DNA from 3 places in the Kroppenstedtia sanguinis genome. Region 1 is predicted to be linked to each of the others. Evidence: riboswitches for the same ligand, from Rfam matches in the RefSeq annotation. Region 1 holds a riboswitch; each other region holds the start of a gene.

The links. A riboswitch is a leader RNA that binds a small molecule or an ion and turns the genes downstream of it on or off. The one in region 1 is predicted to bind thiamine pyrophosphate.
Region 2: linked by a shared signal. The riboswitch ahead of tenA (thiaminase II) and the one ahead of JOD24_RS15500 (MTH1187 family thiamine-binding protein) in region 1 are both predicted to bind thiamine pyrophosphate.
Region 3: linked by a shared signal. The riboswitch ahead of JOD24_RS14250 (thiamine phosphate synthase) and the one ahead of JOD24_RS15500 (MTH1187 family thiamine-binding protein) in region 1 are both predicted to bind thiamine pyrophosphate.

The regions. Positions count from the first base shown of each region.
Region 1 covers NZ_JBNPXF010000037.1:7,914-15,593, forward strand. The annotation lists gene JOD24_RS15490 (DUF6338 family protein) at 1-185, opposite strand, end outside; gene JOD24_RS15495 (RluA family pseudouridine synthase) at 492-1,430, opposite strand; TPP riboswitch at 1,616-1,723, shown strand; gene JOD24_RS15500 (MTH1187 family thiamine-binding protein) at 1,823-2,128, shown strand; gene JOD24_RS15505 (ABC transporter permease) at 2,125-2,925, shown strand; gene JOD24_RS15510 (ABC transporter substrate-binding protein) at 2,922-3,938, shown strand; gene JOD24_RS15515 (ABC transporter ATP-binding protein) at 3,941-4,696, shown strand; gene JOD24_RS15520 (MATE family efflux transporter) at 4,948-6,522, shown strand; partial or broken gene JOD24_RS15525 (MFS transporter) at 6,654-7,680, opposite strand, start outside.
Region 2 covers NZ_JBNPXF010000013.1:2,036-9,715, forward strand. The annotation lists gene JOD24_RS09245 (NCS2 family permease) at 1-408, opposite strand, end outside; gene JOD24_RS09250 (DmpA family aminopeptidase) at 531-1,637, shown strand; gene tenA (thiaminase II) at 1,727-2,413, opposite strand; TPP riboswitch at 2,488-2,598, opposite strand; tRNA gene JOD24_RS09260 (tRNA-Pro) at 2,734-2,810, opposite strand; gene JOD24_RS09265 (MBL fold metallo-hydrolase) at 3,069-3,908, shown strand; gene JOD24_RS09270 (DUF2935 domain-containing protein) at 4,456-4,884, opposite strand; tRNA gene JOD24_RS09275 (tRNA-Leu) at 5,064-5,148, opposite strand; gene JOD24_RS09280 (hypothetical protein) at 5,536-5,934, shown strand; gene JOD24_RS09285 (hypothetical protein) at 6,003-6,287, shown strand; gene JOD24_RS09290 (hypothetical protein) at 6,302-6,517, shown strand; gene JOD24_RS09295 (hydrolase) at 6,677-7,036, shown strand; gene JOD24_RS09300 (thioesterase family protein) at 7,068-7,460, opposite strand; gene JOD24_RS09305 (aldehyde dehydrogenase family protein) at 7,464-7,680, opposite strand, start outside.
Region 3 covers NZ_JBNPXF010000028.1:14,825-22,504, reverse strand. The annotation lists gene JOD24_RS14285 (zinc metallopeptidase) at 1-157, opposite strand, end outside; gene JOD24_RS14280 (cation:proton antiporter) at 822-2,045, shown strand; gene JOD24_RS14275 (DUF1540 domain-containing protein) at 2,095-2,313, opposite strand; gene rodA (rod shape-determining protein RodA) at 2,454-3,602, opposite strand; gene ftsW (putative lipid II flippase FtsW) at 3,724-4,896, shown strand; gene JOD24_RS14260 (thiazole synthase) at 4,964-5,728, opposite strand; gene thiS (sulfur carrier protein ThiS) at 5,732-5,935, opposite strand; gene JOD24_RS14250 (thiamine phosphate synthase) at 5,995-6,594, opposite strand; TPP riboswitch at 6,677-6,782, opposite strand; gene JOD24_RS14245 (2Fe-2S iron-sulfur cluster-binding protein) at 7,030-7,320, opposite strand; gene JOD24_RS14240 (DedA family protein) at 7,651-7,680, opposite strand, start outside.

The sequences.
Region 1 (7,680 bases):
ATCAAGGGCGATAAAAGAATGAAATTTAGTGTGCTATACCCAATCAATTCAACCAAAGACTTAGAATAATCCCTGTTTTCACCTGGAATCAGGGTGTCGTAAACGCGAATGGAAATGAATCCGGGAATGAGAAACAGTAAAAAAAGGGACAGTGTGTCTATATTTTCGAAAATGTTGAGCGACAAGGGACATTTCCCCTTCTAGATGTTCACTTGATTAATAAGGACCTATGTCTTGAACAGAGACTCTTTTCTTTTTAACCAAAACAAAATATTTTTTCAAGTATTTATTTTTGTTACCCCTCGGCATGCACTGAGGGGTAGTGTTTTTATCCACTTTTGTGGATTGTGTCTGATAAATTCATATTCATATTTGGGTACAAAACGGTCGGGATGGGGGCATATTCGATGCCAGCATCTAATGATCCAAAGAGGTTCTGTGTGAACCCAACCCTTCCTCTGATATTTTCATAGTGCTTCTAGTCGTTGCCCTCAACAAGGATTTTTCATTTCCACCGGCAATGGCAGTTCCAGTTCTTTGGCCAGGCGGGTCAGGTCTTTGGGCAGGGGGGAGTGGACAGTGACGGGTTCCCCCCGGAGGGGATGGTGGAAACCGACTTCACAGGCGTGTAGAGCCTGGCGGCGGATGAGGGGGCTGGTACTCCCGTAGAGTCCGTCCCCGAACAAGGGAAAGCCCAGGTGGGAGAAGTGGACGCGAATCTGGTGAGTGCGTCCTGTCTCCAGTTCCACTTGTACCAGGGTGGCCTCCTGGTTTCGGGCCAAGACGCGGTAATGGGTTACTGCGGGATCTCCTGCCGGGGAGACCTGGCGTCGGAGGGGATGGTCTGGATCCCGGTCGATCGCGGCGTCGATCGTTCCTTCTGCCGCCGGGGCCTGGGTTAGGGATCCCTCCAAAAAGGCATAATAGACCCGTTTGAGTCGCTTTTCCCGCAATTGTCGATCCATCAGTTGGTGGGCGTAAGCTGATTTGGCTACCACCAGCAGTCCCGAGGTGTGGCGATCCAGACGGTGGACGGGGCGGACTTTCCCTTCCCATCCCTGCTCTTTCCAGCGGTGGATAATGCCGTGGGCCAATGTTCCTGCCTCGCCGGAATGTACCGGGTGCACGTTGATACCCGCAGGTTTGTCCACTACCATCCAGTCCTCATCCTCATAGGGGACCTCCAAGGGAATCGGTTCCGGTTCCAGATCGGCTTGCTCTCTCGGCCGGACGGCTACCTGAAGCTGGTCTCCTTCTTGGACCACTCGTTTTAGATAGGGCATCTGGCGATTGAGGCGAATGCCTCGGGAACGAGTCAGGCGGTTGATCATCCGGTTGGAGAGGAGGAGCGGGCCCTTCAACACTTCCTCCACCGTTTGGTTGTGCCACTCCTCGGTGATGGTGCAAGTCATCCATTTGTTATGTTGCATTCACATTCCCCACTTTCAAGAAATTCTGATGTATTCGATCCCGGATCCGAGAAGAGACCTGGGGAAAACTTGTTTAGTTCGTACCCTGCTGTTTCTCCATTCTATCCTACCTTTTTTTTCGTTTTTGGCAAGATGGAGCACGGGGAGTTTGTCACCAGATGGGATCTGTGGTATATTGTTTGGCGAAAAGGACAAAGGGGAGCCGGAGGACCGGCTGAGAGGGTGTAGCACAGCACCGACCCGCTGAACCTGATCTGGATGATACCAGCGTAGGGAACATACGAAACATACGGAAGAGGCGGCCGGGAGGGCCGCTGTATGCATACGTATGGAAAACTCGCAATCAATCCGGACAGGGTTGGTTTTTTTGTTTATCCAAAGGAGGGGACCCGATGGCCAATGCCAATGTCAGTCTGCAGATTTTACCCCGAGGGGCAAGTGATGAAGAGGTGTATGCCCGTGTGGACGAAGCAATCCAGGTGATTCAAGCATCAGGTGTCAAATACCGGGTGGGTCCGATGGAGACCACGATGGAAGGAGACTATGATCAGCTGATGGCGATCGTGAAGGAGGCTCAGGAAGCGGTGGTGAAGGCAGGGGGCTCCCGGGTGCTTTCGATCATCAAGGTGGACTATAAACCTACCGGTGTCACCATGGAAGAGAAGACAGGCAAATATGATGCCGGCGATTCCCGATGAAGGCGTGGTGGAGGGATCGGCTGCGGAGGACCCTTCCCCCTCTGTTGACCCTTTTTTTACTGTTGGCAGTCTGGGAAGCCGCTGTCCGCTTGACGAAGGTGGAGACGTGGCTGATCCCTGCTCCCAGCGGCATCGCTACTTCTCTGGTAGAAAGTTGGGATTTGCTATTGCACCATACCGGTTCCACACTGACGGAAGCCGCCCTCGGCTTTGGGTTGGGGATCGGGGTGGCCCTCCTGTTGGCAGTGGGGATTGAACTCTTTCCCTGGCTCCGGCGAGGGGTGTATCCGCTTCTGATCACCTCGCAGACGGTTCCAGTGATCGCCGTCGCTCCCCTCTTGATTCTCTGGTTTGGGTATGGATTGTTGCCCAAGGTGCTGATCGTCGCTTTGGTCACCTTTTTTCCGGTGGTGGTCAGCACCGTGGATGGGTTGCGCTCTGCCGATCGGGACATGGTGCGATTGTTGAAATCCATGGGGGCCGGGGAGTGGCGGGTGTTTCGGATGGTCCGCTTTCCCCATGCCCTGCCCTCCTTTTTTTCCGGAATGAAGATCGCTGCCACCTATGGCATCCTGGGGGCGGTGATCGCCGAATGGTTGGGATCGAGTGAAGGGTTGGGCGTCTTTTTGATCCGTTCGCAAAACTCTTTTGCCGCCGATCAGGTGTTTGTAGCCATCGTAGCCATCACCTTTTGGAGTCTGATTCTGTTCGGATTGGTACAGGTCCTGGCTCGTTGGGCCGCTCCTTGGGCCTATAGGAACCATGAGGAACGTCGGAGAGGAGAGAAAGAAGAATGAACAGATACAGACAGGGGTTCCGGTGGACGGCCTGGCTGTTGGTCTTATCTCTGGTTTTGACCGCCTGCGGGGCTTCAGGTGAAAAAGAGGGGCAAGCGGGCAACAAAAAAGTGACCCTGATGCTGGACTGGGTGCCCAATACCAACCATACCGGGCTGTATGTGGCGCAGGAAAAAGGATATTTCGCCGATGAAGGACTGAAGGTGGAGATCACCGCTCCGGCAGAAACCACAGCTAACCAGCTGGTGGGAGCGGGGAAGGCGGATTTCGGTATCAGCTCCCAGGAGTATGTGCTCCAAGGCCGGGCCCAGGGGGTGCCGATTGTCTCCATCGCCGCCATTCTGCAACATAACACCTCGGGCTTCGCCGCTCCTAAGAAGAAAGGGATCCAGCGGCCGCGGGATTTTGTCGGTAAGACCTATGGCGGTTGGGGAACCCCCATTGAAAACGCCTTTCTGCAGACGGTATTGCGGCTAGATGGGGTGAAGACGAAACAGGCGGAAGATCAAATGAAGATCGTCAATATGGGGGAATCGGATTTCTTTGCTGCCACTCAACGGAATGTGGACTTTTCCTGGATCTACTACGGTTGGACCGGCATCCAGGCGGAGACCCAAGGGGTGGACCTCGACTTCCTGGAACTGAGAAAGCTGGATCCGGTGCTGGATTTCTACACCCCCACCCTGATCACCAACGAACAGATGATCCAAAAGGATCCTGAAACGGTCAAAAAGCTGGTCCGGGCCGTTAGCCGGGGGTATCAATATGCCATTGCCCATCCAGAGAAAGCGGCGGATATTTTGGTGAAGGCAGCCCCCGAGACAGATCCAAAGCTGGCCCGAGCCTCTCAGAAATGGATGAGTCCCAGGTACCAGGAGGAAGCGGAGCGCTGGGGCGAACAGAAGGAAAAAGTATGGGTCGATTTTAACGGCTGGATGTGGAAACATCGGCTGATCGAGAAAAAAATCGATCCCACGAAAGCCTATACCAACGAATTTCTGCCGGAGAAGTGATCATGAAACTCAAACTGGAGGGCTTATCCCATGTCTACCCTACGCCAGAAGGAATGCGGCAAGTGGTGGAAGATATCGATCTGACGGTGGAACCAGGGGAATTTGTTAGCATCATCGGTCCTAGCGGCTGCGGTAAAAGCACTCTGTTCAACCTGATCAGCGGACTGGAACGACCCACAGCGGGGCAGGTGTGGATCGGAGAGGAGGATATTACGGGCCAGACGGGGCACGTCAGCTACATGCCCCAGAAAGATTGCCTGTTTCCCTGGCGCACCGTGCTGGAAAACGCCACCCTGGCTGTGGAGGTGGCGGGCGGTAATAAAAAAGACGCCCGCCGCCGGGCGGAAGAGCTCCTCCCGATCTTTGGATTGGAAAGCTTCGCCCATGAATCTCCCGCCCGCCTCTCTGGTGGAATGAGACAACGAGCAGCGCTGTTGCGGACGGTGATGGCTGATCAGGATCTGTGGTTGCTGGATGAACCAATGGGCGCTTTGGACGCCCTTACCCGGGAACGGATGCAGGATTGGCTTCTCGGCATCCTGAAGCGGTTTCCCCGTACGGTTCTGTTTATTACTCACAGCATCGACGAAGCCATCTATCTCTCGGACCGGGTGGTTGTCCTTACTCCCCGTCCGGCCCGGATCCAGGAGATCCTGCAGGTGGAACTCCCCCGTCCCCGTCGACGGGAGCAACTGGCAACGGAAACCTTCCTCCGCCATAAACAATGGCTGTGGGAAAGATTGAATCAGGGGATGTGAATGAGGCTGCCCCGCAACTTTTGTGGGGTGGTTTTTTACTATTCCGCTGGGGACGATGTTCGAAATCAGCGGCCATGGCAGCCGAAAAAAATCAGGTGAATGTGTGTGTTTATTGATCCGTTTTGAGCTATAATAGATCTGTTAACAAGCGAGTTGGCGGATTTCGCGCACTCCTGGGGTTGGGGGGGCTTTTTTTTTGGTCGTCATGGGGTCCGCCTAACTTGGATATACAGAAGATGAGGTGGTTGTCGATGAGTGATCAGAAGTACCGCGAGTCCACATCGGAGGAAATTGGACAGGAAGAGCACACGGTTTCCCACGAGACGGACAAAACCTATACAGCTTCCATGCAACCTTCTGTTCCCGGCGGTCGAACCACTACCAACAAATTGGGTGCGGTTCTGCAGAGGGAACCGGAACCGGGGATTGCGGAGCCGGAAGAGAAGGATGCCATCGACTTTTCCAAGCCCTTGTGGCAATCCTTGATCATCTTCTTTATTCCATTGATGCTCAGCAATATTTTACAATCCCTCGGGGGAACGGTCAGTTCGGTCTTGCTGGGCAGGGGGCTGGGGGAGCATGCATTGGCCGCTGCTAGTGCCATCTTTCCCCTGACATTCCTGCTGATCTCTTTGGTGATCGGACTGGGAAGTGCCAGCTCCGTACTGATCGGGCAAGCCCATGCCAGCCGCAATTGGGAACGGATGAAAGCCACCGTAGGCACCTCCCTCACCTTTGCGTTGTTGGCGGGAATCGTCGCGGCTGTCATCGGTAATCTATTTCTGTATGATTTGTTGAAACTGATCGGAATTCCGGCTGAAATCATGGGGGAGGCGGCCCAGTTTGGGCGGGTTCTTTTCAGCGGGCTGCCGATTCTCTTCCTATATATTATCTACACTACGTTCTTGCGGGGAACCGGGGATTCCAAGACTCCCTTTTACTTTTTGTTGATCAGCACTGCCTTGACGATCCTGTTGACCCCGGCTTTTCTGTTCGGATGGATGGGACTGCCCCAACTGGGAATTGAGGGAGCCGCCGCGGCCAATGTGATCGGATCCTTGATCTCTTTGATCCTGCTGATCATTTACTTGCGCTGGACGAAGCATACCTTGGCACTGGATCAGACTACCATCAAAAAACTGCGTCTGGACCCGTCGATCCTGAAACTGATGATCGGGATTGGCCTACCTACCGGTGCGCAGATGATTTTTATCTCTGCATCGGAGATCGCTATCGTCTCTTTTGTCAACCGGTTTGGGGCCCATGCTACCGCCGCCTACGGGGCGATCAATCAGGTGATCAACTATGTGCAGATTCCGTCGATGAGCTTAGGGATCGCCATCGGCATCTTTGGTGCCCAGCTGATCGGCTCCAATCGGCAACATCGGTTGCAGGAGCTGATTAAAAACACCGTGGTCCTCAACTATGTGATCGGTCTGGTTCTGACCGGGGTGGTCTATCTGTTCAGCCGTCCGATCCTCTCCTGGTTCTTGACAGATCCTTACACCTTGGATGTTGCTGTGACCTCTTTGTACATCACCCTGTGGTCCTTTATCATTTTGGGCCATGTCGTCATCCTGACGGGATTGATGCGATCCAGCGGGACCGTGTTCTGGCCCACCCTGATCGGAATTTTATCGATCATCTTGGTGGAGATTCCTGCTGCCTACATCCTTTCTAACACCGTTGGTTTACAAGGCGTGTGGATGGCTTATCCCATCTCCTTCAGTGTGAATCTGCTGGCCCAGTATATTTATTATCGCTTGTACTGGAAGAATCGCACTCACCAGCGTTTCTTCAAAGAACCGGAAGGATCTTTGACATGAATGGAAGTTGAAGACTCCTAACGGGAACAGGCTGTTGAGTCTATCTCAACAGCCTGTTTTTATAGGAACAGAAATATCCCAGGTGAGTGTGGATCACCTGGGATATTTTTGTTGATCTTTGGGTGTTCAACCTAATTGGCTTGGGATTCCTGTCTTACCGTCTCTAGATTTGCCGAAATCGAACGTTCCTTTTTTCCATGCATGAAATAATAAAGAATCGTCGTAAACAGGACTATGACACCCATGATAGTATACAAATTGCTGTATCCGGTTACTGGGACGATATATCCAAGCACGTAGGGTCCAAATCCAACTCCGGCGTCGAGGGCAATATAGTAAGTTGACGTTGCCAGACCGATCCGATGTGGGGGTGCAGCCTTTACCGCAATCGCTTGCGTGGTTGATTGCATATTACCATAACCAAGACCCATCAGGACACCGGCTAGTAATAGCGGGATGCTACTTTCCACAGTACTTAACAACAGTAACCCTGCTCCAAATAAGATGAAAGCCGGGTACATGATGGTGTTGGCTCCTTTCAAGTCCATCAGCCGTCCAGTGAAGGGTCGAGATACCAAGATGGCTGCAGCATAGACAATAAAAAATAGGCCTGCCGCGTCGACCAGGTTCATTTCAATTGCATAGAAGTTAATGAAGGAAAGGACGCTGGAATAACCAAAGGATATGATGATCACGACGAGCGCGATGGGAAAGGCTTTCGGTTCTAAAAAGCTGGATAGACCCCATTTTTTATCCATCTTCGTTTTTGCAGGTTTTTTTACGACGGGTATTTTAGCAAATAAGGAGATGATGAAACTAATCATGGTCAATGCGAGACAAAAGCCAAAAATCACCTGGTAACTTGTATGAGAACTCAAATATAGGCCGATGAAAGGACCGATTGCAGTAGCTAGGGTAATGCTCATGCTGTAAAAACCGATTCCTTCTCCTCTTCGTTCACTAGGTAATACCTCAGCGACAATGGTTCCGGTTGCTGTACTTGCCGCCCCAAGGGCAATTCCGTGTAATAAACGGGTCATCAGCAGAAAACCGATCCCTCCGTTAATAAAATACAAAAGGGATGTCAACAAAAAAAAGAAAAGCCCAAAATATAACATTTTCTTATTTCCGATGGATGTAATCATCCGGCCAATAACC
Region 2 (7,680 bases), on a different contig from region 1:
CTCTTTAAGCGACCCCGGCACTGTCCTTTGCAACACACCTGACAGAGGACTGAATGCGACCCAGACAAACAGCACCCCGGAAACCAACACCACCGCCAGTGCCTCTGACCAGGACAGACCCATCTTCTGGACGAAGGTATAGGTAAACAGAACATTGATCCCCATCCCGGGAACCATGACGATCGGTGCGTTCGCCCATAAGCCCACCAGCAGACAGCCGACGCAGGATGCGAAAACGGTCGCCACCACCCCTGCCGTCACAGGGATGCCAGCGTCAGACAAAATGGCAGAATGGACAGCCACGATATAGACGACCGTTACAAAGGTGGTCAGACCCGCTATCAACTCCTGCCGGAGCGTGGTTCCGTGTTCCCTGAGCTGAAACCAACGTTGCAAATAACGATCCAACAAGTTAAAACCTTCTCATAAAAAACCCTCCACCCAACCGTGATACGATCGCATCACGATACTCATTGTAACGGATTCCCATGGTAAAGTGAAGTTATATGGAGTTTGAGGAGGAATGGTATATGACCAAGAAACGACTTCGGGAGCACGGCTACTCCGTTGGACGTCTCCCCACAGGAGTACACAACAGCATCACCGATGTGGCACAGGTTCAGGTGGGCCATACCACTCTGAAAGAACCGTCGCAAGGCATTCTTACCGGCGTAACCGCCATCCTCCCTCACAGCGGGAATCCTTTTCAGGAAAAGGTGGCCGCCGCTGTCCATGTTATCAACGGTTTCGGAAAAACCACCGGCCTGATCCAGATTGAGGAACTGGGTGTGCTTGAATCTCCCATCCTGCTGACGAATACCTTCAGTGTCCCCGCGGTAACGGAAGGGGGGCTTCGCTGGCTGATGGAAGCCAACCCCACCCTCGGAAGACAGGATGGAACCGTCAATGTGGTGACCGCCGAATGCAACGACGGCCTGCTCAACCAGATTCGCGGTCTCCATGTCCGACCGGAACACGCCTTGAAAGCGATTCATAGTGCCCAGAGCAACCGGCCTGCAGAGGGTGGGGTGGGAGCTGGCACGGGGATGGTCTGCTTCGGATGGAAGGGCGGGATTGGAACCGCTTCTCGACGGGTGTCCGTTCCCGGCCTCTCGGGTCATATCGGATCACTGGTCCTGACCAATTTCGGCGATCCCGAAGATCTGACCATCCTTGGCGTGCCAATGACAGGCCTGCGGGAAAGACCCACACCTTCCTCCACAGACGGATCCATCATCATCGTCCTGGGCACAGACCTTCCCCTGGACTCCCGCCAACTGAAACGGCTGGCCAAACGAGCCACCTTCGGTCTGGCGCGGACCGGATCAATCGCCCATCATGGAAGTGGGGATATCGTGATCGCATTCAGCAATGCTAACCGACAACCCCACCGGTCTGAGACTCCAGTCCTTACCTCTCGTCGCATTGCGGAAGACGGTCCCCTGATCTCCCTTTGCTTCCGGGCCGCTGCAGAGGCCACCGAGGAGGCGATCCTCAACTCCCTCTTCCTAGCGGAGACCGTCACCAGCAGAGAGGGACGGACCGTAGCCGCCCTGCCCCAGAAAGAGGTTTTAAAATGGCTTCGAAAGTACAAGAGACCCCTAGAATCAGGCTCTCTCCACCCATTTTCCGGTTAATCAACAGCCCTGAAAACCCGTATTCATCAAAAAGGAAAAGGAGGAGAAAGCGATTCCCCTCCTTTTTTCAATCCGTCGGTCTTGATTCTTCAACTTTTTCGAAGAGAAAATTTAGTGGAAAGCCAGGTTTCATGGGTATAAGCCATCTCCCAAAAGGCCAATTCATACTCTTTGGCAATGGCGAACTGTTCCATCATTTTTTCCCGCTCTTTGTCACTCGCTTCTTCCGCCAGACGATCCAAAAGGTCTATCTGTTCCTGCGTGGACGTCTGGAACCATTCGCTTGCATAAGTCTGAATCCAGTTTTGATAGATGGTTTGCTGAGGCTTTGCATCTTGATAAGTTTTTCCAATGTCGGCATACAACCAATAACATGGAAGCATAGCCGCGACGGTTTCCCCCAGACTTCCCGAGAGCGCCGCCCGGTATAGATGAGATGTGTAAGCATAAGCCGTAGGTGCCGGCTTGAATTGTGTCATCTCTTCCGCAGTGATACCGAGTATTTTAGCATGTTCTTGATGGACGGTCAGCTCCGCCTCCGCAGTCAGCTTCGCTTTTTCTGCGAGCATGGAGGTCACATGAAAATCATCCGCCTGAGCCGCTGCCATGGCGTGGACCTTGCCATAGTGTTTCAGATAATAGATGTCCTGGAGAACATAGTACCTAAAGGTTTCTAGAGGAAGCTCCCCACTTACAATCCCCAAAACAAAGGGGTGATGGAGACTCAGCGCCCAACTTCTCCGAGTCGACTGATACAATTTTTCCGTAAATCTCATCAAAAAACCCTCCTCTGCAACTCTTTTCCGACCACATCGAGGGAGAGGAAGGTCAATCTACCCCATCATTTCATGGGATTTCAGCTCCACTTCCCTCCGCTGGCATCAACCAGATCAGGTTCCAAGGGTTTTAAAGTTCATACTTTAATCTCAGCCTTTACAATCAGGCACCCCTAGCGGAAAAGAATTCAGTTTTCACACTCATCCTATCATCACAGGAGAAAATGTCAAACCTACGATAGGTTCCTTGAGAAATTCCTTTGTACTCCATAATGCTCATGAAAAAACGGGCCGGATCTCCGGCCCGTTTTAAGTCCTTATGGTCGGGGTGACAGGATTTGAACCTGCGACCCCCTGCTCCCAAAGCAGGTGCTCTACCAAGCTGAGCCACACCCCGATGATTTAGGTGCGGTGTACCTACAACCCAAATGCAAGTCATTCAAGCACTCCAGCCGAGAATCACAACCGCTTCTCTATTATATATCAGGGAGATCTTTTTCTCAAGGCCAAAAATAAAGAAGGATTGCTACCATCAGGTCGTGGCAGAAAAACTTCCGTATAAACGGAAGATAAATCACCATAATAGCAATAGAAAGGAAGAGCGGTTCACCTGAATCAAACAAAGGAGGTGTCTGATGTGAACAGAAAAGAGGGGATGGAAGATCCAATGGCAAACAAATATATGCCGATGACTTCCATTTTGAGCGGGACGGGACAAGAAGTGCTTCCTGATCTTTACTGTTATACGGATCAGATTGTAAATGTGGTATTAGTGGGCAATCCCGACCAAGGAGATCACTGGGTCTTAGTTGACACGGGAATGCCCGATACAACCAATCGCATCGTGGATATTGCAGAAAAACGGTTTGGTAAAAACAGTCCACCCCAAGCGATTATTCTCACCCATGGCCATTTTGATCATGTGGGGACAGTGGTTGACTTGGTTGAAAAATGGGGAGTGCCGGTTTATGCCCATGAAGCAGAACTTCCTTTTCTGACTGGAAAGTTGAGCTACCCGGAGCCCGATGGTTCAGTTGAAGGCGGACTTGTCGCCAAATTGTCCCCCCTGTTCCCGAATGAATCGGTCAATCTGGGATCTCATGTCTCTGCGCTTCCCGGTGACAGCAAGATCCCCCACATGCAAGGTTGGCGCTGGATTCATACACCGGGACATGCACCCGGACATATCTCCCTATTTAGGGATCAAGACCGTTCACTCATTGCGGGGGACGCATTTATCACTGTGAAACAAGATTCGCTTTATAAAGTGACGACACAAGAGAAGGAAATCAACGGTCCGCCAAGGTATTTCACCACCGATTGGGACTTGGCGAGGGAATCCGTCGAAAAACTGGCGGCTTTAAAACCTACTGTTGCGGTGACCGGCCACGGGCAACCTCTATCCGGTAAAGAGCTGACGGAAGGCCTGGATCAATTGGTGAAGGAATTTGACACTAGAGCAGTTCCCGATTATGGACGCTATGTGAAACACTGATTGTGATTATATTGGATTCAGGTCACCGTATCTGGGTAAATCACAGGCGTGTTGATTCGCCATATTATAGGTGGGGAGATCGTGCTCACCCACGCGACCGTTGCCATCCGACGGGCCGCTTTCGAATCTGACCATCGGGCAGGGGCAAATCCTTACGAAGAAGGTTCCCCCTAAGCACCCTCTCCTAAGACTTCTCTCCACTGAGTCCAATGGTTTCCTCTTTAGCCTACCTGTGGTCCATCCTCTAACCCCAGGGCTTCGGCCCCTTTGGATGGTAGTGCCTGTGGTGCATCCTCTGATTCCAGGGCTTCAGCCCCTTTGGATGGTAGTGCCTGTAGTACAAAGGTCGCTTAGATAGCACGACTCCCTTCCGTCTCCCATTTCCTGGTGAATCAACAGCCCTGGGTAAATCACATGGGTGAAGATGTATAGGGAAAGCCGGGGTGCCCGCAAAATCTCAGTCTAAGCCGAAAGTTAGCGTCTGATATTCAGGTGTCAACTTGTTTAGTTTGGGTTTCATGACTTTAGGGCCTGTCTGGCGGATCAGCTACTGATTGCTACTGTATAAAACGGTTCGGGCAATGCCGATAAAGTATTCCGATTCCCTAACGATATGATCCAATATCGTTTTGGCGATCAAAGAATTCTTAGCTGCCGAGCTGTGAGTTTTAATCTGGCGACACAGTTCAATAAATTTCATGCTTTCATCCAAACTGAATGTAACAAGCTGGATCACCTGATTGTGCAGTTGTTTATGGACATATGTGCTACGATTGACGGATTCCACGAAACTGACTGCTTTTTGATGCGTCTCCGACAGGGCTTGCTCCCATTTTTTCAGCGCATCTACATACTTTTCCTCCAAATGATCCAGAGCCTCCCGAATGACCACCGTGTGCTCTTCCTCCTGCAATTTCCAGAACTCCACCTCATCCAAAATTCGCAACGGCATCTGCTGACCATAGTAAAATTGTATCTTTATTCCCCCTGTTCTCAGAGCTAATCTCTTTCTAACTGTATAATAAAAAGGAGAGAGTTATGCTTCGGATGGGGGGAAGCTGCAACATTTGATATCATCAATCATCTCTCACGTACTATTTTTTAACGTAAAAAGACGGGAGCTACTTATACCTGTAGTCTCCCGTCTTTCCTTTATGGTACCGAAGGTGGGACTCGAACCCACACTCCCGAAGGAACACGATTTTGAGTCGTGCGCGTCTGCCAGTTCCGCCACTTCGGCTCATATGCTTTTCTCTCAAGGACATTTTCAATTATATAACGCAGAAATCCCCATGTCAACATAAAATACAATATTCTACTCCCTTTTCGGTTCCGTGATTCAGATACCTGTAATCGCTGTATTTTTCTTCAGTTCAGGGCGCCTCTGCTTGCATTCTCCGCGACTCAATCCCTCCTGAAAAAGCTTAGTGAAGACCATTGTGATTTTGGTTCGTCAGGTACCGCAATGTGAAACCCTATCCGATCTGCCCGACCCCTAGCTATGTGTTTATCAGACACCCCTAGAAAAGGCTTGGTTCTATTACCTATTTCTTGGTGAGCAAATCACAAATTCGTAGATCGATTTATATATTATAGCATCAGGAGAGAAAGGAGTTGATTCCCCGCAATGTCCCAACGGATGACCCAATCCAAGTTGAATAGTAAGCAGATGGAACAGCAGATGGAACAGGTTTCCCGCCAACTGGAGGACCACATCCGGAAACAGATCTACGATGCAATTAATGATTTTTTAAATGAAGATCCTCTCTCCAGCTCATCATCCAATCATCCCGACCAGAAAGTAACCACGGCTCAAACACAGCAACAAAAAGGGACTGAACCGATCGGAAATATGTTTCACAGCCTTGCCAGCTTTCTAAATAGTGCCGTCGGTTTCAGCATGAGCACAATGAACCAACAAAAGAGACAGCTACTCCGGAAAGCCCAACAGCAAATGCAGATGAACCAGCAACCTGTCAGCCCCCCTTCTTCCAACAATCAACCCCCTTCCAATCCAAACAGGTAACCTGAGTTCTCCTCACATCCCAGCCGTCGAATTCCTCGCTTCTACCTCGTTGATATGGAGGTAATGTCATGGATCAAAAGCCGATTCAGGCAAAGGTTAACCAACTGGCTACGCAGTTGGAAAACCAGATTCGCAGTAAAATGGGCACCCAGGTTCAACAAAACCTGCGCACAGCCCAAATCAATCCCAGTACCCTGATTGAAAATTTATTGACCAATGTCAACGGATTATTGACGAGTGTGGGGAACCTGGTCACGGGGCTATTAGATGATCTGACCCCCACAGCTCCGGAAACACCTCCCTCCTCGTCTCAATCTCAACAAAGTTCTCCCCTCGGTTTCAAAAAAGATTAAAAGGAGTGGCCTAAATGAACTGCTGGTGCATTAAAAAAAGAAAGAGAAGAAGATCAAACCTTCGTGTGAAAAGAGAGAGGTTTGGAGCTGCCGCCAATACAGTAAACCGCGCGGACACTCGAAACACCGCCGGGTTGGTCAACGTCATCGTCCAGGTTCCCATCCAAATCGGTTCCGACAGCAGCAACTTGGTGGGCAGCGACGACAACGCTGTCAGCCAAGGAATCTAACTCTTTTCTTTATCCATCCAGTGTACCGACCTCAGGTTCGTACACTGGATTTTTTCGATGTCGATCAACCTGTTTTCTCCCGTGTATAAATTGAAACCTGATCTGATAACCTAAAGGTAAAGAGGGTGTCCCACCTTTTGATTTTGAGGAGCGATAGGGTTGAAGAAACAAAAGTATTATGTGGCGCTGAACTCAGGAGAAATTATGGGAGAAATCCTACAACAACCCACAGATTCCAGCTATACCTTTGAAATTGAAGCGACGGAAAGTGAAGTCCGTCAACTGAATTCCCTCCTCGGCAACCTGACCACCGGAGATATGGGAACCTTTTGGAATGCTCATATCCCCTTTCTCTACTATAACGAATCAGGGAAGAACGAAGGATACGATCAAAGCTACCAACAAATTTATGAGACCTTGTATCAACTGGGAACTCCAAATACCAAAAAACAGATCGAGCAGCTCGGTCTGCTCCAGATGGGACAGGACAGTTGGGATCCCGAAGGCCCCGTTTATTGAAAAAGCCGGGACTGATGTCCCAGCTTTCTCCTTACTCCATCTGTCGGATCCGCTCCAAAATCCCCTGTTTAGGCAGGATCGCCTGAACAAAAGTGCCTGCTCCAACCAGGGATTTGTCATGCTCCCCTCGGACGGAACAAACCACTTTGGATGGTTTCACTTCGATGGCTTCTGCTGTGAAGGTGACCTCCTTGCCCACAGGAGCGGGCGCCCGATGTTGGATGGAAATCTCACTGCCCACCCCTTCCTCCCCCGGCTCCAGAAAGGGGAGGATCACCTGGCGTCCCACCCATTCCATATAGTAGATCATGGAAACCGTAGACAGGGTGGGATGCACCTGATTCCCTCCGAAGGAAGCGGTCATCTCGTCGGTTACCGTCACTTGCATCTGTTTCCGGTGCCCTGGTTTCAATCCTGGTTTCATCCCTCACACCCCAAAAGGATTCAGTGGTTTGGAGCCGATATAAGCGTTGACGCTTTTGGTCTCAGTATATAGCTCAAGGGTTTCCAATGCCAACTCCCGACCGAAACCAGATTGTTTGTAGCCGCCGAAAGGAAGGCCTGGCATAGCGGAAAAGGGATTATTGATCATGACCGTTCCCGCCTGCAATTGAGCGGCCACCCGATGCGCCCGGCCAAAGTCC
Region 3 (7,680 bases), on a different contig from region 1:
CGTCCAGAATGCGACGAGCGGTATCATAACCGGTAAGGCCTGATGAAGACTGTACTTCAGCCCACTTTTTAAAACTGCCTTTCACCCGAAATTGTGCCCAGATCGTCAGACCAAATGCTGCCAACATAAGCACTAACATCCACACATGGATATTCATCAGTTGTATAGCTCCTTTTTTGAAAGGTTGGGGCTGCCATTCCTGTGCCAACTTTGATTTTAAAATGTAATCCCTTGAAAATGACGGGGTATAGTCCAAATCGCTCTGAGTCGATACTGTATATCATCACACCGCAAGGCCTGCTGGCGATACCAATTTCGATTTTGGTGGGAAGATCCGGTTTTTCTCAACCGAATACAAATATCCCTAGGATGGATTCTCTTCCCTTTGTAGGGGAATGAGATCGCCACGGTGGGAGTGCCATATTCCATTTCCATAGGGATCATCACAAACAAACAGGTCATCACTAGAACAGGAATATATCGATAAAAGAGAAGTTCCAGCAAACTGACCCCCCTCATCCCTCACCGAGAACTTTTCTTATCTCCATCATATCATCATTATACCATATCCGGTTCATGCTGTTTTTACCTGACTCAAAATTAGGAAGACGTCACAACATTCATAATGAGTCCACCCACGATGAGCACCCCCATCAGCAACACGATCCAGAGGCCGACATTGGATTTCCTCATCTGCCTTCCCTCCGTATACACTCTTTGCCTATAAGATATTACACCTATATCCAGTTTGTAAACATCAGTGAAACGTCCGATCCATCTTTGATAAAATGAGGATGGACACAGCAAATAGGAGGTAAGAAATGGACCTGATCGAGAAACTCGTAGATATGGAAAAACTGAAGGACTATCATTTTCTGTTGGAACTGGTCATTATTCTGGTCGCCGTTAAACTAGCAGGCCATTTCAGCAAAAAGATCGGACAACCCTCTGTTTTTGGTGAACTGCTCGTGGGGATTATTCTGGGTCCAGCCATTCTCGGGTGGATCGTGGTGGATCCCCATCATCCTGGGCTGGTCAAGCAATTAGCCGATGTGGGTGTCATCCTACTCATGTTTCTGGCCGGTCTGGAAACAGATGTGGAAGAGTTTAAAAAAACAGCCTACGGTTCCTCCCTGGTCGCAGTCGGTGGAGTGATTTTACCGCTGGTTATGGGTTTTGCCGTCGGCTTGATGTTCGGTTACAGTACCAGTACCTCCATCTTCATCGGTACACTACTGGTAGCTACCAGTGTCAGTATATCGGTGCAAACCCTGCGGGAATTGGGTCAGTTGCAAACAAAAGAAGGGGTCACGATCCTAGGGGCAGCGGTGCTGGATGACGTACTGGGCATCATCCTCCTTTCGGTGGTGGTCGGATTCACCGCAGGTGGTGGCGGGGGCAGTTTCGTCGACATCATGATTCTGCTCGCCAAAATCATTCTGTTCTTCGTCCTTATCATTGTGATTGGGCGCTATCTTCTTCCACGATTATTTCATTGGTCTTCCAAACTGATGACCTCGGAAGTATTGCTAGCTTTCGGAATCGTCTCGGCTCTGAGCTTTGCCTACTTGGCGGAAATGTTCGGTTTGGCCGGAATCGTCGGTTCCTACTTTGCTGGTTTGATGCTGAGTCTGACCAAATATCGGACCGAACTGTTTGAACGGGTGGAGATTGTCTCTTTCTCCTTCTTCGTCCCCATCTTCTTCGTCAGCATCGGTGTCACCGCCGACGTGAGCGGTCTGACAAAGGATATCCTGATTCTGATGGTGGTCCTCAGCCTTGTGGCCATCCTGACCAAGGTGATCGGAGCAGGACTGGGAGCCAAGCTGGCCGGATTCAATTGGAACAGCTCATTGGGTATCGGAGCCGGCATGATCGCCCGTGGAGAAGTAGGCCTGATCGTCGCCTCTATCGGACTGAGCCGAGGATTGATCACCAATGATCTCTTCACCGTCACAGTGATCATCGTGTTGGTAACCACTCTGGTGACTCCACCAACATTGAAAGCCGTCTTCAACAGAAAAAAGGTAGAACAGGGCTCTTAAATCACCAACACCCGCCTCGACTGGCGGGTGTGTTTTTTGCAAGCAGAGGTTACTGGGATTTTTTCGGCCGGAACGTATGACAACAAGTGTCCACCGATTGATTGGCGGTATAATCCTGATGTACGGAATCGACAAACTCCCCGCCGATCTCCTCCCGATAAGTTCGGTTGGAATGTTGGTTTACTTCTACCATGATGGCATCAGCACCGCAATTATTCCCGGCAGTCCAAAAGAAACAATTGGCCACACTACATTTCACTTGTGGCATCCATTTCACCCCCTGCCTTCAGTATGGACGAAGGACAGAAGGGTTATAGCTGGCAATTAATCGGCAGTCGGGTCCACCTTCTGAGTTTTTTCGGAATCGACTTTCGTGGTTTCCGAATTCTCTCCGACTCGAGAGATGGGTCAGTCCATGAACAGGAACTCCCCTTCCTTGCGCATCCCGATATTGAGAACCAGTCCCATGGCCACCATTTGCGTGATCAAGGAACTTCCACCGTAGCTGATGAAGGGAAGGGGCAGACCCGTGATAGGTAACATCCCAGCGTTCATCCCGATATTTTGAAACACTTGAAACACCGTCATCCCGGCCACACCGGCAACAATATAGGCACCGAACCGATGCTCGCAGTGGATACCGATCCGGATGGTTCGGTAGACCAGGAAAATAAATATGCAGAGCAGAATGCTGCCTCCGATAAAACCAAACTCCTCGGCAAAAGCGGCAAAGATAAAATCATTGTGGGGTTCGGGAATCCAATTCCCCTGGGTCTGGGTGCCTTGTTGGAATCCTTTCCCATCTAATTGACCCGAACCGACAGCGATCATCGACTGGGTCAGCTGGTATCCAGCCCCGGTGGGATCTGATGAAGGATTGGCAAAGGTCTCGATCCGTTGAATCTGATGAGGTTCTAAAACTTTGGCGAGCAGGGGGCTTTCTGTCATATACAGGAGAACCACACCTGCGACCAGAATGACCACTGCCGTCAAACCCATCAACATAATGCGCCAATCCAATCCCCCTGCCAACAAAATACTGACCAAGATTCCGACAAAAACCAATGCCATCCCAAGATCGGGTTCTTTCAGTGTCAGAAGAAAAGGCGGAATAAACAGGCCGATGATCTGCCCGATCTTCCGCCAATCCCGGAGGGGAAGATGTCTGATCTCTGCAATCACTTTGGCCAGAACCAGAATCAAGATCAATTTCATCAATTCCGACGGCTGAAACTGAAAGCCACCGAGCCGGATCCATTTTTGCGCTCCTTTGACCGTCACTCCCACACCTGGAATCATCACCAGAATTAGTAGTAGAACGCCCAAACCGTACAGTACATACAGGAAACGTCCTTGCATGAGAACCCGGTAATCAAACAGGAGTGTCGCTCCCATGAGTAGAATACCTAAAAGGTACCAGAGGAGCTGTTGTTGCACGTAGGAGGGGTTGAAAGAGTGAGTGGCACCGGAAATGGCAACAATGCTAATGGCGGCCAAGACTAGAATCAAGAAAATCAATGGGTAATCCAACTGTCGGATCATTCGACTCGGCTTCATTTGCCAACACCCGCCATTGATAAAGGTTTCACCAACAGTATACCGAACTTCAGATGCATTGAGTACTGCTACCCCCTATTTACAGGGCCGCCCCTACATATCTTGAACGAAGGAGATCGTTATGTCACGCGGCAAACCTGATTTCTGGATGATGTTCATCATTTTTCTGCTGACCGGTTTTGGACTGGTGATGGTCTTCAGTGCCAGTTACTATGACGGATGGGTCCAGCACGGAGATAGTTACCACTATTTTAAACGCCAACTGATGTGGGCATTGGGATCGATTCTCCTCTTTTTCGTTATTTCCAATGTTCCCTACACCTTCTATCGAAAGCATGTGGGCTCTATCCTGTTGGGAAGTCTGATTTTGCTAGTGCTGGTCTTCATTCCCGGATTGGGAGTGAATTTTAATGGGGCTACCCGTTGGATCCAGTTGGGTTCAATCGGTTTTCAACCCTCAGAATTGGCCAAACTGGGCGCGATCATCTACACTGCATCGATTATGGTGAAAAAACAGGGGAGTCTTCATCTCTTCAAACAAGGGTTGCTTCCGCCCTTGATTGTACTGGGACTTTTCTGCGGGCTGATCGTGTTGGAACCCCATTTCAGCAGCACAGTGATTCTACTCGGATCCTGCCTAACCATCATCTTCTGTGCCGGAGCCCGTCTCAAACATCTGCTCCTTCTGGGAGCAACGGGAATTCCCTTTTTCGTGTGGCTCATGACCTCTGAAGATTATCGGGTGATGCGCCTGCTCATTTTCCGAGATCCCTGGAAAGACCCGTCGGGAGATGGATTCCAAACGATTCAGTCCCTCTTTGCCATCGGTCCGGGAGGTCTTCTGGGAAAAGGACTGGGCAACAGTATTCAAAAACTGGCCTATCTACCGATGTCGCAAACAGATTTCATCTTCGCCATCATTGCCGAAGAACTAGGATTTATTGGCGGAACCCTTCTGATCCTTCTTTACATCGCCTTTGTGATCCGGGGGATTCGTATCGCACTTCAAGCCCCAGATTTATTTGGGATGTTGCTGGGGATCGGAATCGTCACCATGTTTTCTCTGCAGACCCTCTTTAACTTGGGAGTGGTAACCGCTATGTTGCCAGTTACAGGGGTCCCGCTTCCTTTTATCAGTTACGGGGGCTCTTCTCTGCTCATGTGTATGTTGGCCGCGGGTATCCTGCTCAATATCTCTCGTCACTCGGTCTCCCAAACCTCACAAAAAAAGTCGGAGCCCAAAAGGGCCCGCCATCTCCACCCCGTCAGTTCACCCGATCCATTCCGGACGTGAGACTCCGGATGGTCGGGTGATTTTTTACACCAGACAGAAAAAAGCCCCCACAGGGGGGCTTTTCCTATCACTTGGGCACTCCTACGACAGGGCTGCTGGCGGCAGCAGTCTCCTTGCAGGGGATGCGGCCGGCTTCAAAACCGAGACGGCCGGCTTGTACCGCCAGTTTCATCGCGTGGGCCATCTGAACCGGGTCATCCGCTCCAGAGACTGCGGTGTTGAGGAGCACACCATCCGCCCCCAACTCCATCGCCCAGGCGGCATCTGCAGGAGATCCGATCCCTGCATCCACGATCACGGGCAAGCGCGTCTGCTGAATAATAAACTTCAGATACATCGGATTCAAGATCCCCTGCCCTGAACCGATGGGGGAAGCTCCCGGCATGATGCCATGGGCGCCTGCCTCTTCCAGTCGTTTGGCCAACACAGGGTCATCGCTGGTGTAAGGGAGCACGATAAAATCTTCCTCCACCAGTTGTTGAGTCGCTTTCAAAGTTTCCACCGGATCCGGGAGCAACCTCTCATCATCCCCGATCACTTCCACTTTCACCATATCACACAGCTGAGAGGCTCGGGCCAAGCGGGCCAAACGAACCGCTTCTTCCGCTGTTTTGGCACCGGCGGTGTTGGGAAGCAGGTGGTATCGGTTCAGATCCAGTTCTTGCAGGAAATTGGGCTCATCAGGGCGGTCTAGATTGACACGGCGCAAGGCAAAGGTCAAAACCTCCGTTTCCGATGCCTCCACCGCCGCGGATTGCACACGAAGGGATGAAAACTTGCCAGTTCCCAACAGCAGTCGGGATTGAAAAGTGTAGGTTCCAATCTTGAGCAAGATTTAACCTCCTCCCACAAATTGAACGATTTCCAGTCGATCCCCTTCCTCTAGCAGGATCTCGCTATATTGATCTCGGTCGAGAATCTCGCGGTTTTTCTCCACCACGATCATGCGGTCGGAGAGTCCTAGATGAGTGATCAAGCTTTCCACATCGCAGATGGACTCCGGTACATCCTGCTGCTTCCCGTTCAATTGAATATGCATGATCCCCCTCCTTCACGGACACGGCTTCCCTTCAACATGGAACAAACATCCTCCCTCACCTATGTAAGGGCCTGCTTCAACTGGCGGGCAGCGGCTGCCGGATCTGGAGCATCAGCGATTGCGGAAATGACAGCCACCCCGGCGCAGCCTGTTGCAGACAATGAAGGAAGCCTTTCGAGAGTGATTCCTCCGATGGCAATCACGGGGACGTTCACTGCCGCTGTCACTTGGCACAGTTGCCGGGTTCCTCTCGGCCTTTGCCCAGGTTTGGAATCACTTGCAAACACATGTCCGAAAAACAGGTATTCGGCTCCCAGCCGTTCCTTCTCTTTCGCAGCCTCCAGGGAGTGAACAGAACATCCTATCCGCCGATGGGATCCTTTCTTGATGAATATCCCAGCTATCGGATGACTTTCCGGGAGATGAACCCCACCACATCCCAGATTTTCCGCTACTTCAGCACTCCCATTGACTGTCAATCGTTTCGGATCCACTCCCCCTTCCCGGATCAGAGTATGTCCCAAGCTCTGAAGCTCTGCAGTGGATGCCCCCGGTTTGCGTAGGTGGATCCAATCCAACCATTCTCTTGCTTTTCGGCAAACTAAGACCCACTCATTCACTGATTTCCGGGGATCCGTCACGAAATGAAGTTCATTCATCCTCCTTCCTCCCCCACTCCATTCATGCAAAAACCGGGACCCCTGTTGGGATCCCGGTTGTACGGTCACATTACATGATCGTCCATGCCGGATCCCACTTTCTTACGCTGGTGCAAACCAGGTCAAGTTCAAAGGGTTGAAGCATCAGGCCTCTCTCAGCACGTCTTCGTGCACCCCTAGTGGAATCATTTAAAAGATGGAGTTTTCTTTATTTTAACAATGGACCCGCAAAGGGTCAAATCCCAGGGCTGTTGATGAACCATAAAGTGGAGGATGAGAACGAAACGATCCTTCCCATTGTGCCCCTATCGTAAAATATGTTTGAGGGGACGGTTACGATCTCTTGCAAAGAGTGCAAAGACTCTTCACCGTCCCACTATCCCGACCTGATTTCCTGACTAAATATGGCTAATCCACACGCCTGGTCAAATCCATTTAATATAATCGCGGTTGTGGGACTTTCAGAGAAACATCTCCATAGATATAAGTCTGACAGGAAAGGCGAAACCCTTTTTCCACCTGCTCCTCTCCCAGGCGCAGTTCCTCCCGGTCGCCTAGCTCACTTAAATTCTCTGCCCCTTCCAGCACGCGGACCCGGCATCGTCCGCAACGGCCGGAGGTGCAGTTAAATGGAATCATGATATTGCGTGAGATCGCTTCAAAAAGCAGGTTTTCCCCTTCTTCACACTCAAATTGGTATTCCTTTGCCCCGATTTTCACTTCCACCTGTGGCAATTTCGTCTCCTCCCACCCTCTCGTTCTTGCTCTATTGCATCAGCCTGGGGCATGGTTTGCCCCTTCATCTCTCCTGGCATACCCCGGTGAGGGACCGATCTGTCCCCTTCCACCTGCCCATCAGAATCCACTTCTGTCTCCTGCTCTATTCCGGCAGCCACAGCCGATCTATCATGGACGAGTTCCATCTTCAGCCCCGAGTCCATACACGTCAGTTGAGGGGCCTTCCTCTTATTTCTGCCACCTTCTCAGTAAAAGATTACAGGGGACTGCCCTCGGTTAACCAAACTCTTCCGCTCTACTAAACAGGGAGGAATCATCTCATTTGCGGAGAGAGTTGTATCGATCATG